Regions from separate parts of the Rhodococcus rhodochrous genome, predicted to be linked through region 2. Evidence: riboswitches for the same ligand, from Rfam matches in the RefSeq annotation. Region 2 holds a riboswitch; the other holds the start of a gene.
What was found. A riboswitch is a leader RNA that binds a small molecule or an ion and turns the genes downstream of it on or off. The one in region 2 is predicted to bind cobalamin.
Positions count from the first base shown of each region.

Region 1: it holds a riboswitch for cobalamin, as region 2 does, so the genes downstream of both, C6Y44_RS20015 (VWA domain-containing protein) here and C6Y44_RS26395 (IS3 family transposase) in region 2, are expected to answer to the same signal.

Region 1 covers NZ_CP027557.1:4,328,032-4,335,940, reverse strand. The annotation lists gene cobO (cob(I)yrinic acid a,c-diamide adenosyltransferase) at 1-409, opposite strand, end outside; gene C6Y44_RS20015 (VWA domain-containing protein) at 409-2,289, opposite strand; cobalamin riboswitch at 2,325-2,520, opposite strand; gene C6Y44_RS20010 (bifunctional cobalt-precorrin-7 (C(5))-methyltransferase/cobalt-precorrin-6B (C(15))-methyltransferase) at 2,562-3,782, shown strand; gene C6Y44_RS20005 (cobalt-precorrin-4/precorrin-4 C(11)-methyltransferase) at 3,779-4,540, shown strand; gene C6Y44_RS20000 (MFS transporter) at 4,698-6,128, shown strand; gene C6Y44_RS19995 (TetR/AcrR family transcriptional regulator) at 6,129-6,677, shown strand; gene C6Y44_RS19990 (precorrin-2 C(20)-methyltransferase) at 6,632-7,909, opposite strand, start outside.
Region 2 covers NZ_CP027558.1:336,887-344,795, reverse strand. The annotation lists gene C6Y44_RS26405 (hydantoinase B/oxoprolinase family protein) at 1-1,908, opposite strand, end outside; gene C6Y44_RS26400 (hydantoinase/oxoprolinase family protein) at 1,935-4,025, opposite strand; cobalamin riboswitch at 5,210-5,359, shown strand; one part of gene C6Y44_RS26395 (IS3 family transposase) at 5,520-5,784, shown strand; one part of gene C6Y44_RS26395 (IS3 family transposase) at 5,784-6,664, shown strand; gene C6Y44_RS26390 (ABC transporter substrate-binding protein) at 6,802-7,782, shown strand; gene C6Y44_RS26385 (FecCD family ABC transporter permease) at 7,779-7,909, shown strand, end outside.

The sequences.
Region 1 (7,909 bases), on a different replicon from region 2:
ACTCGTCCAGCACGTACAGGCCGTGCTGCTCCGCGGCGAGGCGTCGCTGGATCTCGCGCCATCCGGCGCGGGCGTCGGCGGCGTGGTCCTCCTCGGTGCCCTCCTTGCGCGACCACGACCAGCCGGATCCCATCTTGTGCCACTCGATCGGCCCGCCGGTGCCGCGCTCGTCGTGCAGGTCGGCGAGGGTCTCGAAGGCGGTCTGCTCGCCGAGGCGCCACTTGGCGGACTTGACGAACTGGAAGACGGCGACCGACCAGCCCTGGTTCCAGCCCCGCAGCGCGAGACCGAATGCGGCCGTGGACTTCCCTTTTCCGTCACCGGTGTTGACCATCAGCAGCGGCCGGTTGCGGCGCTGGCGGGTCGTGAGACCGTCGTCGGGTACGACGGTGGGCTGTCCCTTCGGCATCAGGCGGCCCTCTCCCGAACGATTCCCGCGAGGGCGTCGGCATCGACCTCACCGACGGGCACGTATTCGGCGCCGAGGCGTTCGGCGAGACGGGCCGCGAGACCCATCCGGAACCGTCCCGTCTCGGAATCCACCACCACCGAGGAGATTCCCTGTGCAGCAATGACGTCTGCGGCGTCGAGCGAACGCTGCACAGCGTCCCGCCCGGCGGTGGCACGACCGTCGGTGACCACGACGAGCAGGGCACGCCGACGTGGATCCCGGAGCGAATGGCGTCGAACGGTTTCGGCCGCTTCGATCAGACCTTCGGCCAGCGGGGTCCGCCCACCGGCGGGGAGTTCTCGTAGTCGTGCGGCGGCCACGTCCACCGAATTCGTCGGCGGGAGTGCGAGGGTCGCGCCCGTGCCGCGGAAGGTCACGAGGCCGACGATGTCGCGACGGCGGTAGGCGTCGAGCAGCAGCGACAGGACGGCGGTCTTGACCTGCACCATCCGGTTGCGTGCGGCCATCGACCCGGAGGCGTCGACACAGAGCAGGACGAGATTGGTCTCGCGGCCTTCGATGATCTTGCGGCGCAGCTGCAGACCCTGATCGGTGAGGATGGTCGCGCGGATCGTGGCGGGAAGGTGAACCGGACCGGTGTCGCCGCGGCGACTGCCCACTGTGCGGCCGATCGTGGTGACCGCCCGCGACCGACGGCCGGCCGCCCCGCGCCCGACCCGATCGACGGAGAACACCCTGGCGCGAAACGGATCCGATGCCGACGCCAGGGTGGTGGACAACCTGTCGCCCGAGCCGGAGGACGTCTCCGCTGCCGAGTCGTCGGGTGCGCTTTCGCCGCCACCGGGATCGTCGTCGGGGCCGGGATCGGGGTCGTCTCCGCCGAGCAGGTCGTCGAGCAGGTCGTCGCTGCTGGTGGGGGCGTCGAACGGGTTGCGGCGCCGACGGTGCGGAAGCGCGAGCCGGGCTGCTGCCGCGATGTCCTCGCGTGTCACCTCGAGGCGGCCGTGCCAGGCGGCGTGTGCGATCGCTGTGCGGGCGGTGACCAGGTCGGCGCGCATGCCGTCCACGTCGAACGCCGCGCACACCTCGGCGATCGAGACCAGCGCATCGTCGCTCAGCACGACCTGCGGGACGAGTTCGCGTGCGGAGACGACGCGGCGCGACCACTCGGCATCCCGATCCGCCCACCGCGCGGTGAAACCGGCCGGATCGGCGTCGAAGGCCATCCGCCGCCGCACGATCTCGGCGCGCACGTGCGGGTCGCGGGGCGCGGCCACGTCCACCGCGAGACCGAAGCGGTCGAGCAGCTGCGGGCGAAGCTCGCCCTCCTCGGGATTCATCGTCCCGACCAGCACGAATCGGGAGGCGTGCTCGACGGAGACCCCGTCGCGTTCGACGGTCGAGCGACCCATCGCCGCGGCGTCGAGCAGTAGGTCGACCAGGTGGTCGTGCAGGAGGTTGACCTCGTCGACGTACAGCACGCCGCGGTGGGCCAATGCCAGGAGGCCGGGTTCGTATTCCGCCGTGCGGTCGGCCAGTGCCTTGCCGAGATGCAGCGAGCCGGTGACGCGATCCTCGGCCGCGCCGACAGGCAGTTCCACCAGCCGCACCGGACGGACATGCGCGCCCGCATCGGCAGGGTGAGGGCCGTCCGGACAGGACGTGTCGGGTGCGGCCGGATCACACGAGAACCGGCACTCGTCCACGACGGTGATCTGCGGCAACAGCGCGGCGTGGGCACGCACGGTCGTCGATTTCGCGGTGCCCTTCTCGCCGCGCACGAGCACACCGCCGATCGACGGCGACACCGCACACAGGGTCAGGGCCAGCGCGAGGTCGTCCGAACCGACCACCGCACCGAACGGATACACATGCACTTCGACCTCCACAGGCTCCCGCTGGGATGTTCTTCGCGGCAAGCTGTTCGAAGGCCGGTATTCGGACTTCCCGGTCGGACGCCGTGCGATCGCCTTCCCGGACCGGACGGTCCAGTGGCTGCGCGGGTGCGCATGATCGACGACTCCCGGGTCACCGCAGCGGGCCTGTGCCGGATTCTCACCGGCTTCCCGATTATCCCCGTGAGGGGCACCTTCGATTGCCTTGCCGCGGCCGAGTCTAGGCCATGGCGCGTGGGCTATGGTTCACCGCCATGGGACCGATGCGACAGACGACAGGCATCACCGTTGTCGGAATCGGGGCGGACGGATGGGCGGGCGTGCCGTCGGCCGTCCGGGAACGGATATTCGCAGCCGAGGTCCTGCTGGGCGGCCGGCGCCACCTCGATCTGGTGCCCGCCTGCGCAGCGGTGCGCGAAGAGTGGCCGTCGCCGCTCCTGTCCGGGCTCGACGACCTCCTCGACCGGCACGCCGGCAAGGACGTCGTCGCGCTGGCATCCGGTGATCCGCTGGTCTCCGGGATCGGTACCACCCTGATCCGGCGTCTCGGAGGCGACGCCGTGGAGGTGATCCCGGCGGTCTCGTCGGCGGCACTCGCCCGTGCGCGCATGGGCTGGTCCGCGGAGGAGTGCGAGACGGTCACCGTCGTGGGTCGCGAGATCGATGCTCTGCGCAGAGTTCTGACGCGCGGACGCAAACTCGTCGTCCTCGTCGACGGTGCACGTGTCGCGGATGTTGCGACGCTCCTGGTGGCCGCCGGTTTCGGGAACTCACGGGTCGCGGTGTTGTCGCATCTCGGTGCTGCGGACGAGTCCCGGATCGATGCGAAGGCGGCCCATCTGACCGATACGGGCGTCCGGTCTCTGAGTCTGATGTGCGTCGAGGTCGACGGACCCGCCGGGTTGTCGGTGCTGCCCGGTCTCGACGACTCCCTGTTCGAACACGACGGACAGCTCAGCAAGCGGACCGTGCGTGTCGCGGCGGTGTGCGCACTCGCGCCACGACCGGGGGAGTTGCTGTGGGACGTCGGTGCGGGAGCCGGGTCCGTCGGAATCGAATGGGCGCGAACCGATCCGCGCTGTCGTACTCTCGCGATCGAGAAGGACGAGAGGCGCGCCGGCGCAATCGAGCGCAATGCTGCCGCGTTGGGTGTGCCGTCGGCGGTGCGGGTCGTCCGTGGTGCCGCCCCCGCCGCGCTCGACGGACTCCCGGTGCCCGACGCGATCTTCGTCGGCGGGGGAGGAAGTCGTGAGGGTGTGCTCGACACGTGCTGGGACGCATTGCCTCCCGGCGGTCGGCTCGTCGCGCATGCAGTGACGCTGGAGACCGAGGCCGGCCTCGTGCTGTGGTGGAAGACGCACGGCGGTGAACTCACCCGTCTGTCCGTCGAACACGCAGATCCCATAGGAACATTCACCGGCTGGCGTGCGCAGCGACCGGTCGTGCAGTGGAGCGCAGTGAAAGGCGAACGATGACCGTCCATTTCGTCGGATCCGGACCCGGAGCGGCCGACCTGCTCACGCTGCGAGCGGTGAACCTGCTGCGCGAGGTCCCGGTCGTGCTGTACGCCGGTACCTATCTCGATGCCGAGACCCTCTCGCACTGCCGTGACGACGCCGAACTGGTCGACACACAACACCTGGACCTCGACGAGATCACCGCCCATCTCGTCGACGCGCACCGGCGCGGCCTCGACGCCGTGCGACTGTGCTCCGGCGACCCGTCGCTGTACTCGGCGCTCACCGAACAGACGCGACGACTCGACGCCGCAGGCGTGCCCTGGGACGTCACGCCCGGTGTGCCCGCCTACGCCGCGGCGGCCGCGGCACTCGGCACCGAACTGACCGTTCCCGAACTCGTGCAGACGGTCGTGCTGACCCGCACGCAGGCCCGGTCGACGGCGATGCCCGACACCGAGGCTCTGACGCGGGTCGCGGGGATCCGGGCGAGTCTCGTCCTGCACCTGGCGATCACCCGCATCCGTGTCCTGGCCGAAGAACTCACTGCCGAATACGGCGCCGATTGTCCCGTCGCGGTGGTCGCGTTCGCATCGCGGCCGAACCAGGTCGTGCTGCGCGGCACCCTCGCCGACATCGCCGACGGTGTGGAAGCCGCGGAGCTGAAGCACACCGCGGTCATCGTCGTCGGACACGCTCTCGGCGTGCGTGAGCGGCCGGATGTGGCCTGCTCGCATCTCTACGACCCCGCCCGCGAGCGCCCCGGTCTCGGATAACTCCATCTTCGCCCGCCGTACCGGGATTCGCCCCGGTTGCAGCAGGGGCGAACCCCGGTACGGCGCGCGAACCTGTTGACAACCCGGGGGTGAACGCCGTTCACTCGATGCGGGGTGAACGGTGTTCACCCCGCAGGGTGGCAACGGAGATGGGGACATGGGACGAACGACACCGGCGTCGGGCACGACGATCACGACGCTGCTGAGCCTGGCGGGTCTCGTCGCGGCTCTGCAGACCACGCTGGTCATTCCGCTGCTTCCGGACTTCCCCGAGATCCTCGACGTCTCCGCCGGCGCCGCGACGTGGCTGGTGACCATCACGCTGCTGACCGGAGCGGTGGCGACCCCTATCGTCTCGCGGTCGGCCGACATGTTCGGCAAGCGCCGAATGATGGTGCTGTCGCTGGCGATGATGGTCGTGGGGTCGCTGATCGCCGCGCTCGGCGGGAGCTACATCGCCGTCCTCGTCGGCCGTGCGCTGCAGGGCTTCTCCTCGGCGCTCATCCCGGTGGCCATGGCCGTGCTGCGCGACCTGCTGCCACGGGAGAAGGTCGCGGGCGCAGTGGCACTGACCAGCGCCACGATGGGCATCGGAGGCGCCCTGGGTCTACCGGCAGCGGGCATTCTCTACGACACCCTGGGGTGGGCCTCGGTCTTCTACGTCTCGGCGGCTGCCGGTGTGCTCCTGCTGGTCGGCATCCTCGTCACGGTTCCGGCGGGCGCCTCGGGCACCCGGGGCCGCTTCGACCTCGTCGGCGCGGTGCTGTTGTCGCTCGCACTCGTGGCGCTGCTGCTCGGGATCTCGAAGGGACCGGTCTGGGGATGGTCGAGTCCGCAGACCCTCGTGAGCCTCGGGGCGGCCGCCGTCGTCCTCGCGATCTGGGTCCCGTACGAACTGCGCGTTCCCGTCCCCATGGTGGATCTGCGCGTCTCGTCGCGTCGGCCTGTTCTGCTCACCAACATCGCCGGACTCTTCGTCGGCTTCGCGGCGTACGCGAACACCCTCTCCACGACGCAGCAACTGCAACTTCCGGAGATCACCGGCTTCGGATTCGGTCTCAGTGCGGCGACCGCGGGTCTGTGCATGGTTCCGGGTGGACTCACGATGCTCGTCGTCTCCCCGCTGTCGGCCCGCATGACCGCACGATTCGGCGGCCGCACCACTCTCCTGGCCGCGGGACTGCTCATGACCGTGGCCTACGGATTCCGCATGATCTTCGACGACACCGTCGCACTCATCGTCATCGGTAGCGTCCTCGTCAGCATCGGCAACGCGATGGCCTTCGCGACCATGCCGGCGCTGATCATGGCGGTCGTCCCGCTCACGGAGACCGCAGCGGCCAACGGCGTCAACAGCCTGCTCCGTACGATCGGATCGTCGGGCATGAGCGCGGTGGTCGCGGCACTGGTCGCCGGGCTCACCATGGAGGCGGCCGGGACGGTCTTCCCGGCCCACAGTGCCTTCGTGGCGATGTTCGGGATCGCCGGCGCCGCGACGTTCTCCGCTAGCCTGGCAGCCATGTTCCTTCCGAGGCACCGACCGTCGACGACGCGCGTCGCGGGCGCATCCGTGGAGGCGAAGGCCTAGGTGACCGAGCGAACCACCCGCGACGTCATCCTCGACGCCGCACGGCCGCTGTTCGCCGAGCGCGGCTTCAACGGCACCACGATCAGGGACGTCGCCGAAGCGGCCGGTGTCTCACCGGCTCTCGTGATGAAACTGACCGGCAGCAAGGCCGAACTCTTCCAGGCGGCCGCCCCGGACTCGCCCGGACTCGCCGAGGCCACCCGTCACGACGAGCCGGTCGGGTACCGGATGGTGCGTGCGGTCGTCGAACGACGGGATTCGGACGATTACGACTTCTGGGCGATGGCACCCTTCCTGATCCGTGAGGCAGCGGATCCTGCTGTGGTCCGCGCGCGGACGAACGAGCGGGTCGTCGCCCGGATCGCGGCACTGATCGGGGACGAATCCGCGGGGCTGGTGCGCTCGCAGATGGTCGTCACCCTCCTGCTGGGACTGGCGGGCAGCCTGAGGACGTTCGAGTTGCTGTCGCCCGACGAGATGCCCGGCGAGACCCTGATCGAGACCTACGGCCGGCTCGTCCAGTCGGTCGTCGACGATCCCGAACTCTGACCGTCCACCGATCGTTTCGTCCACACCGCACCGGTCGGTGTCACGGAGGTACCCGCAGCACCGACGATGAGCAGGCACTTCATGTCGATACCCGCCGGATCCAGCTTCTCGAGCGTCGTGACCTCGAGCGACTCACCGGACCGTCCCACATCGCGCCCGATCACGACGACGGTGTCGGCCGGACGATGCCTCAGCAGAACAGTTTTCGCATCCGCGACCTGCGTCGTCCGAGACCGCGACGCCGGGTTGTAGATGCCCAGGACGAGATCGGCCTCGGACACCGCGGCCAACCGCTTCTCGATCACGTCCCACGGCTTGAGGCGATCGGACAGGCTCATCACCGCGAAGTCGCCGCCGATCGGGGCGCCGGCACGCGCCGCGACGGCCTGCACCGCGGAGACGCCCGGCAGGACGCGGATCGGCACCGACGCGTAGGTGTCGTCCTGGGCGGCCTCGAACACCGCGGACGCCATCCCGAACACCCCGGCGTCGCCACCGGAGACCACCGCGACCTTCTCGCCCGACAGCGCGAGGTCGAGAGCGAATCGCGCGCGGTCGACCTCGACGGTGTTGCCACTCGAATGACGGTGCAGGCCGGGACGTACCGGGACGCGATCGACATACGGTCCGTATCCGACGACGTGATCGACCTTCGCGAGTGCGTCGGCGGCCTCGGCGGTCAGCCACTTCTCGTCCGCGGGACCCAACCCGACGACGAACAGTTCGTTCGCCTCCGGATGTGTCACCTCGGCCGCTACGGAGGGCCGTGATCGGTCGGCGACGGCGCGATTCCTCGGCGAGCGGTCACCGGCCGTGAGGATCACCGAGAAGTACGGCACCGCGTCGGCGTCGACCTCGGTGACCGGCAGGATGCGTTGCCGATCCATCGACGCGCGTTCGACATAGACGGCGTCGTCGAGGCGACCGGACTGGGCGAGAGCTTCCCGGACGGCGGGAAACGTCCTGCCCAGCTTCATGATCGCCGCGCCGTCGGTGTCGGCGAGCCGCCGTGCGAGTTCCGGGGCGGGCAACGTGCCGGGCAGGATGGTGAGGACATCGGTGCGGCGCACCATCGGTTCGGCGGCCGCAGCAGATGCGGCGGACACCGACGTCACCCCCGGCACCACTTCCGTCGGGTATCGCGGAGCGAGGCGGTCGTGCAGGTACATGTACGAGCCGTAGAACAGGGGGTCGCCTTCGCAGAGCACGACGACGGTGCGTCCCGCGTCGAG
Region 2 (7,909 bases):
GACCAACTTGTTGAAGGCCGGTCCACGGTCGATCAGCTTGAGCGGCGGACGATTCGACTGGATCTCCATGCGTCGACTCACAGTGGCTTCGGCGTCGAGGGTGTACGGGAAGCGAGGATCGTCAGTCTCAACGAGCACCACACCGTAATCTGCCATCGCACTCTCGACAGAGACCAACCCACGATTGACGTCCAGACGCACCGCCTCCGGATCGCGCTTGAGCGGGTCACCCCAGCCGCCGCCACCGGGAGTAGTGATCCGGACAACGTCACCCTTCTTCACCGGAATCATCTGCTTGCGGTACACGAGCTTTTCTTCCTCGGGCGTGCCGGGATTGATGTAACACACGCCCGGAGTGCCTGCCTTGCCACCATTTACGCCGTAAGGACCGAACACCGTGCGGTACGCGGTGATCGACAAGTACCCATCGGCCAGACAGCGGACGTCCTTGAGATACCCCAGACCACCGCGGTACTGACCAGGACCACCAGAATCTGGCAAGAGACCGACGCGCTCGACCAACACCGGATAGCGCTGCTCGATGAACTCGGCGGGAAGATTCTTCGAGTGCGGCACCAGGTCGACGGTGTCGGTGCCATCCGCCCATGGCCGGGCACCCGATCCGGCACCGAAGATCTCACGGTAGAGATACTCGTTGCCGTCCTCGTCGTGACCCCAGATGCCGTAGAGCTGAATGTTGAAAGAGTTGGCGATTACCTTGCCCTTGTGGGCTTTGGCCATTGCGGCATTGTAGGCGCCGATCATGACAAGCATGCATTCCATGCGATCGACGACGGGAGCAGGATGCCGCGCGGAGAGGACGGTGTCCGGTGGGATCATCATCTGCATGACCCGGGACATCCCCTCGTTGACCAGTAGGTCCTGGCCGGCTTCGCCGGCGAGGAATGCGCCCAGCCACTTGATGTAATGGCGGCCGTCCATGGCCCAGTTGACAGGTCCCTCCGCCGTCGCACCGGTACCCGATGCATCGATGACCAACCGATCCTTGTCTTTGTGGATCGTGTATTTGATCTTGATCGGTCGCTCGGAGACGCCGTCTTCCTCGATGAAATCCTCTCCGACATACGTGCCGTCCGGGATGTTGGGCAAGGCGTGGTCCCTGGCATCTTCCGCGCAGCGGTCCATGATCGCGTAGAAAGCGGCCTCGAGCGTATCCGCACCGTACTGATCAACGAGTTCGAGGACGCGCCGCTCCATCAAACGAGTACATGCGATGAAGGCGTCGAGGTCACCCTGGAGCTCACCGGGGAAGCGACTGTTGCGCAAAATGATTCTGCGAGCGTCCTCGTTGAGTTTGCCCGCGTCGTAGAGCTTGATGACTGGGCAGATCGTGCCCTCTTCGTAGATACTCTTGGACTGGATCGGCCAGCTACCCGGCACTGCGCCGCCGACATCGGTGACATGGCCGAACACCTGCGAAAAGCCCAACAGTCGACCTTCACCGAAAATTGGTATGACGACGCAGTAATCGGGCAGATGCCCGATCGTCGCGCACGAACCGTGCACATCGTTGTAGATGTAGACGTCGCCCTCACGAATTTCTTCGATGGGGTACGTGTCGCGAATCGGGTCCGCGGTGGCAGACCACGACACCGTCGTAACGTTGTCACAGTCGAGGGTGTTGATCGAGGCACGGTAGTCGTGCTGCTCACGGATGATGCTACTTCGGGACATCCGTTCGACGACGGCCTCCCCCTCGTCGATCGCCCACTGTAGGGCACCACCGATGACATCGACGGTGAGGGAATCGAGGGTCGGCTTTAACTTCTGGATGCGATCCCACGCCTCATCATCGCGAGGCCAGGACTTCATCCGCATGGGCTCGTACTTCTCGCGGTCCTCGTACGGCGTCATGTCGATCGAAAAGTAGGTCATTTCCTGTGTCATGTCGATTCTCCGTTCGGTACTCGGGCTCAACCGCGGGTTGCGTGGATCTGGCCGGTCTTGTCGACGCTCATCAACCAGCCGGGCTCGAGGACGAACGTGGAGTCCTCTTGAACGACAATCGCCGGACCGGCGGTAGTCACCCCGACCGGAAGTCCGGCGCGTGCGTACACCGGCGTCGAGATGAAACCCCCCTCGTGACCGGCCTTTGCCTCGAAGTAGACGTCGGAGTTTCCGAGGTTGGCCTCCTCCCAGGTCGCGAACTTACTAGCGGCCTCGGTGACGGGCGGTCGACTCAGCTGACCGATGCCGGCAGCAGCAAGTGCAACCAGTTCCACCGGGTCCTGACCTTTGTAGGAGTAGCCGTACGTGCGCTGATGTGCGGCGTGGAACTCCTCGATCGCGGCGGCCCAGTCACTTTCGGACATCTCCAACTCGGCGTCGTCGAAGTGTGAGTTGAGCTGAATTCGGATCTCGTAGGCCTGGCTGCTGTACCGGAAGTCCATGAAAGTCTCCACGCCGGTATCGGCCGGATCGAATCCCTCGCGGTTCGCCGCCGAGAGCGCCTCGGCAGCCACCTTTCGGTACGCGGCCTGCACGTCGGCGAGATCGATCTCGTCCTCGCGCTTGACGTAGGTGTAGACGACGTCGGCACGCAGGTCGGTCATCAGCAGACCTTCTGCACACGCAAGCCCAGGTGCCACCGGCACCAGCACCTTGTTGCTCTGCATGATCTCCGCGCACCGAACGGCATGCAGTCCGCCAGCGCCGCCGAACGGGAACAGCGTGAAATTGCGGGGGTCACGCCCGCGGGCAACGCTTACAAGACTGATGCCGCGAGCCATGTTCTCGCTGGCAAGCCGAAGCACACCCAGCGCCGCCTCTTCCGCGCTCATGCCGAGCTTGTCAGCAAGATTTTCGGTGATGGCCTTTCGCGCTGACTCACGGTCGACCTTGATCGAACCGTCGCCGAAGCTCGCTTCGGGAATACGACCGAGTACGACGTGCGCGTCGGTCACTGTTGCTTGCGTACCGCCTTTTCCGTATGCCGCCGGACCAGGGCTCGCGCCCGCACTCTGCGGCCCGACCCGAAGCGATTCACCTCCGACGATAGAGGCGATCGAACCGCCACCCGCGCCGAGCGTGGTGATGTCCACCATCGGAGTCTTGATGTTGTAATGCTCGATCCTGCCTTCGGCGAGCATGTGAGGCTTACCGCCCTCGATCAAACAGATGTCGGTACTGGTACCTCCCATGTCCAGGGTAATGAGATCAGGCTCACCGGCTGCCTCACCGAATGTGCACGCCGCCAGCACGCCGGCCGCCGGACCGGAAAGAACCGCCTTGATCGGTTGGATGGCGATATCCGAATCGTGCACCAGGCCACCGTTTGACTGCATTACAAAGAGTTGCGACATGCTGCCGGTGTCGCTGATCGCGTTTCCCAGTTGGCTGACATATCGGGACAGCGCTGGCATGAGTGCGGTGTTGAGGCACGTACTCAGAGTGCGTTCGTACTCACGGTATTCGCGGCTCAGGTCCGACGAGAGTGTGATGAAGCAGCCCGGGTGCACCTCGGCGAAGATGTCCCGCACCGCCTGCTCGTGCGCGGGGTTCCGGTAGCTGTTGAGAAGTGAAACCGCAACAGCCTCGATGCCCATGTCCTTGAACTGCTGAGCGACCGCACGGACCGAATCGGCATCGAGCGGGACGAGTTCGTCGCCATTGTGGGCAAGGCGCCCGGTGACCTCGCGAACCAGTTCGAGAGGGACCACACGCGGTGGCTTCTCCCAGACCGCGATGTTGCCGAAGCCGCCCGGAACGGTCTGCCGGGCGGTCTCCAGGACCTCGCGATGTCCTCTAGCGACGACCAGTCCGGCCTCGCTGTACTTGCTCTCGAGAATCGCGTTGGTCGCCACAGTCGTACCGTGCATGACAAGTACGACACCGTCAGGGCTGACACCCAGGTCCTTCAAACCGCGCAGTCCGTTGGTGAAACTTTCAGATGGGTCCCATGGCGTCGATGGCACCTTCTCATATACGCGGCGACCGGTCTCTTCTTCGATCGCCACCACGTCGGTGAACGTGCCTCCGATATCAATTCCCACGCGCCAGGTCATCTCTGTCCTCTCCCGGTGTCGAATCAGGTGGGCGGACGACGCAGCGAACTTCATCAAGATAGAAAGTGACCTCAGCCACATCGCCCTGTTGGTGGTGTCCAGTACATACGTGGACAGAAGCGGCTACAAGAGACATCCCCACAGTCTCCTCAGACAACAATTGTGCAGATGCTCAATCACTCCCGTACGAACCGATCCTGCGGCGCTCGGAACGGGAAAGATTCACAAAATGCCCCGGTACTGCCCTTGCGCGAGATGGACCGGTCCAAGCATTCGAATCCTCAGGTCTCTCCAGCTTGACTAGCGCCATCGCGCTGCCGGAAACGTCGAGCACATAAGTCTGCTGTAGATACATGCACGGCAACATCGATCTGCCTCGCATAGATTTACAAGAGACATGCCGGACCTCGAGCTTGACATCGACGACGTCGTACCGATCGATCCTCATGTCAGCCGAACTGGAGCTGCGCTAATTGTGAATCCCCTGCCAGCAAACTCGTAGTACGAACTCCGGGAGATGCTCAATTCAGTGTGTCTTACGGCGCGGCGACCATGCTGACCACCGGAAGGCAGGTGTGGAGCAGGTCGATTCAGCTGCAGCAGTTGCAGAGCGGCTGCAACTGTAGATGTGAAGGGCCCGCTGCTACATGTCCGACGCCCTCGAATCTGCCTATCCGGCAATCTGGAAGGTATAGGTGGAGGTACGGGTCTCGGATTGCCGGATCCTTGAGAAGAGTGCGACGGGAGGCTCGCGCAATGATGCATTGAAATGCTTCCAGCTCAAGTTGTCCCCCCTCGACGGCCATTGTTACCGTGAGGTCGTAGCTGGCCACTTCGAATCCCACCTGAATGACGACTTCCGGGATGACCGAGTTTACCGACCCGGCGTGATGCTCGAACTTCCTGCACCAGGTAACCCCGTGCAGTACTCTTTCCGTCCATCATCGCTACCTCATTACGGTGCACATGAATGTCCGACCCACCTGCTCGCCCCACAGCAGCAACGTCCCCCTACGATACAAATCCATCGATAACCATCCATCGATGGATCTGTTGCAGATCCGCCTCGGCGCATCGGCCAGTGGCCGGTGCTACCCGCCCAGCGTTTCGCCGATCGAGGAGACCGACCTCAGCCCGCGACACGTGCCACCGCGTCTGTTTCGACCCCGAACAAGGGTGGTCTCACATTATCGAACCGGCCATGTGCATAATGACGCGAACGTTGCTGACACCCAACGCAGGGGAAGTCCGGTCGAAGTCCGGCGCTGACCCGCAACGGTAGACCGTCGACCTCGGCGGTGAGCCCGAATACCTGCCTGGGGGGGTCTGCGACTCCGATACATCGCCGTGGTCTGCGAGACGGAGTCCAGCAGGGCAGTTCGTGCACCCTTCGGTGCCTGCTGTCGTGGTGGTGGCGTGTCCCCTGTGAGTAGGTCCGGGTTGTTCTAGAGTCCTGATTGCCCTGGTAAGGGCGAAGAAGGGACGATAGGGATCATGGCGGGACGCAAACGTCACTCGGCCGAGGACATCGTGCGCAAGCTGCGCCGGGCCGACGAGTTGGCCGCGGAAGGCAAGAACGGCGAGGAGATCGCCGCCGCGCTCGAGGTGTCGGCGGCGACGCTGTACAACTGGCGTCGTCAATACGGCGGCATGGATGCCGATGCGGCGAAGGAGCTCAAGGAACTGCGGGAGCAGAACAGCCGGCTCAAGCGATTGCTCGCAGATGCCGAGTTGGAGAAGGACGCGTTGCGGGAGATCGCGAAGGGAAAATTCTAAGCCCGACCGCCAAACGCGCCGCGATCACCATGCTCACCGACACCCTACAGATGTCGGAGCGGTTCGCGTGCAAGGTCGTTGGGCTCTCCCGATCGGTTTACCGGCGGTTGCCGTTGGCGCAGACACCAGGCGACCCGGACGCCGATCTGCGCGCAGAGTTGCGCAGGTATTCCCGCAAGCATCCGCGGCACGGGTTTCGTCGGGCGTGGGCATGGCTGCGCTACGACCAGGGCATCGAGGTGAACAAGAAGAAGGTGCACCGCCTGTGGAAAGAAGAAGGATTGCAGGTCCGGCGTGCTCCACGCCGCAAACGTGCCGGCCTGTCCTCGGTTCCGGTCGTCGACGCTGATGCTCCGAATGTGGTGTGGGCATTGGACTTCCAGCTCGATTCGACCGTCGACGGCAAGACGGTGAAGATCGCGTCGATGGTCGATGAACATACCCGGATGTCGTTGTTGAACATCGTGGACCGCTCGATCACCGCCGGCCGGTTGATCGAGGGCTTGGAGAAGGCGTTCGCGATGTGGGGTGGGCCGCCGCTGGTGTTGCGCATGGACAATGGGCCTGAGTTCATCTCGGAAGCGCTGCGGGACTTCTGTGCTGGGTCGGTGGGGGTGTCCTACATTCCGCCGGGCACGCCGTGGAACAACGGGTTCATCGAGTCGTTCAACAACCGGTTGCGCGATGAGTGTCTGAACCGCAACTACTGGCCCACTCTGCTCGAGGCCCGGGTGGTGATCGAGGACTTCAAGGACGACCATAATCACCGACACCGTCATTCGGCATTGGGGTACAAGACCCCCGCCGAGTACGCTGCCGGATGCACCCACCGGCACCAACCGGTGGCGTGCGAGATCGACTGATCGACTGCACAGAGGAACCGGCTCTAGAAACGACCGGACCGACTATCGGGGACCTGCCAGTGGGTCCCGGTTCGCAGACCACCCCGAGCAGAGCACGAGGTGTCATGTTCGTCCACCACCGCCCGTTCCGACGCCACATGATCGCGTTCACATCGATGGCGACCGCAGCTCTGGTGCTGGTCGGTTGTTCCCGTGGAACGAGCATGACGGAGGTCGAAGCCGCCGAAGCGTTCACCGAACCGGTGACCGTCACGAACTGCGAGCGCACTGCCACCTTCGATGCCCCGCCGCAGCGCATCATCTCGATGAACGACCACGTCACTGAAACACTGATCCAGATGGGCGTCGGTGACCGCATCGTAGGTATGGGTTACGGCGAACAACTCGATCCTCTACCCGAGACCGTAGAGCAGTACCGCGCCATCCCGTCGCTCGCACAGGAGTATCCGACCTCCGAACAGATCCTCGACCTCGAACCCGACCTCGTCGTCGGCGGTATGCGAAGCGCATTCGACGAAAAACAGGGCCGCGACCGTGACACCCTCGAGGCTGCCGGAATCGCGACCTTCCTGTTCTCCGAGTACTGCGGTCAGGGTTTCCCGGGCATCGCTCTGCTCGAGAACGACTTCACGCAGCTCGGAACGATCCTCGGCGTCGAGGAGGCGGCAGCGGAACTGACCGGGCGGATCACCTCCGGCCTCGAAGACATTCGAGCCCGCCTCGAAGCCGCCGGGGTGCAACCGATCCGAGCCTTCTTCTACGACTCCGGCGAAGCAGAACCCCTCTCCGTCGGCGGGGTCGGCATCGGAAATCTCATCGGTGAGTACGCGGGCCTCGAGAACATCACGGCCGACGGACCCAAGCCCTACTTCGCGACCAGTTGGGAAGTCGTCGGCGAACGCCGACCCGAAGCAATCGTGGTACTCGACTACGGACCCACCAGCGCCACCGACAAGATCGCGTTCCTGCAGGATCATCCCGTCATGGCGACCACCCCCGCCGTCCGAGACAACCGCTTCGTCGTCGTCCCACTCGACGACTTCTTCGAAAGCTCCCGCATGGTCAACTCCGTCGAAACCATTGCGCACGCATTCCATCCGGAAGTCTTCGTCGAATGAGCACGGTCGCCGAAGCGTCTCTTCGTGTATCGCCGACCTCGACCGACAACGCGCAGAAGAGCAATCACCACCGGCCACTGGGAGCGGTACTGACGCTGCTCGCCACAACCCTCGTTCTCGTGGTCGT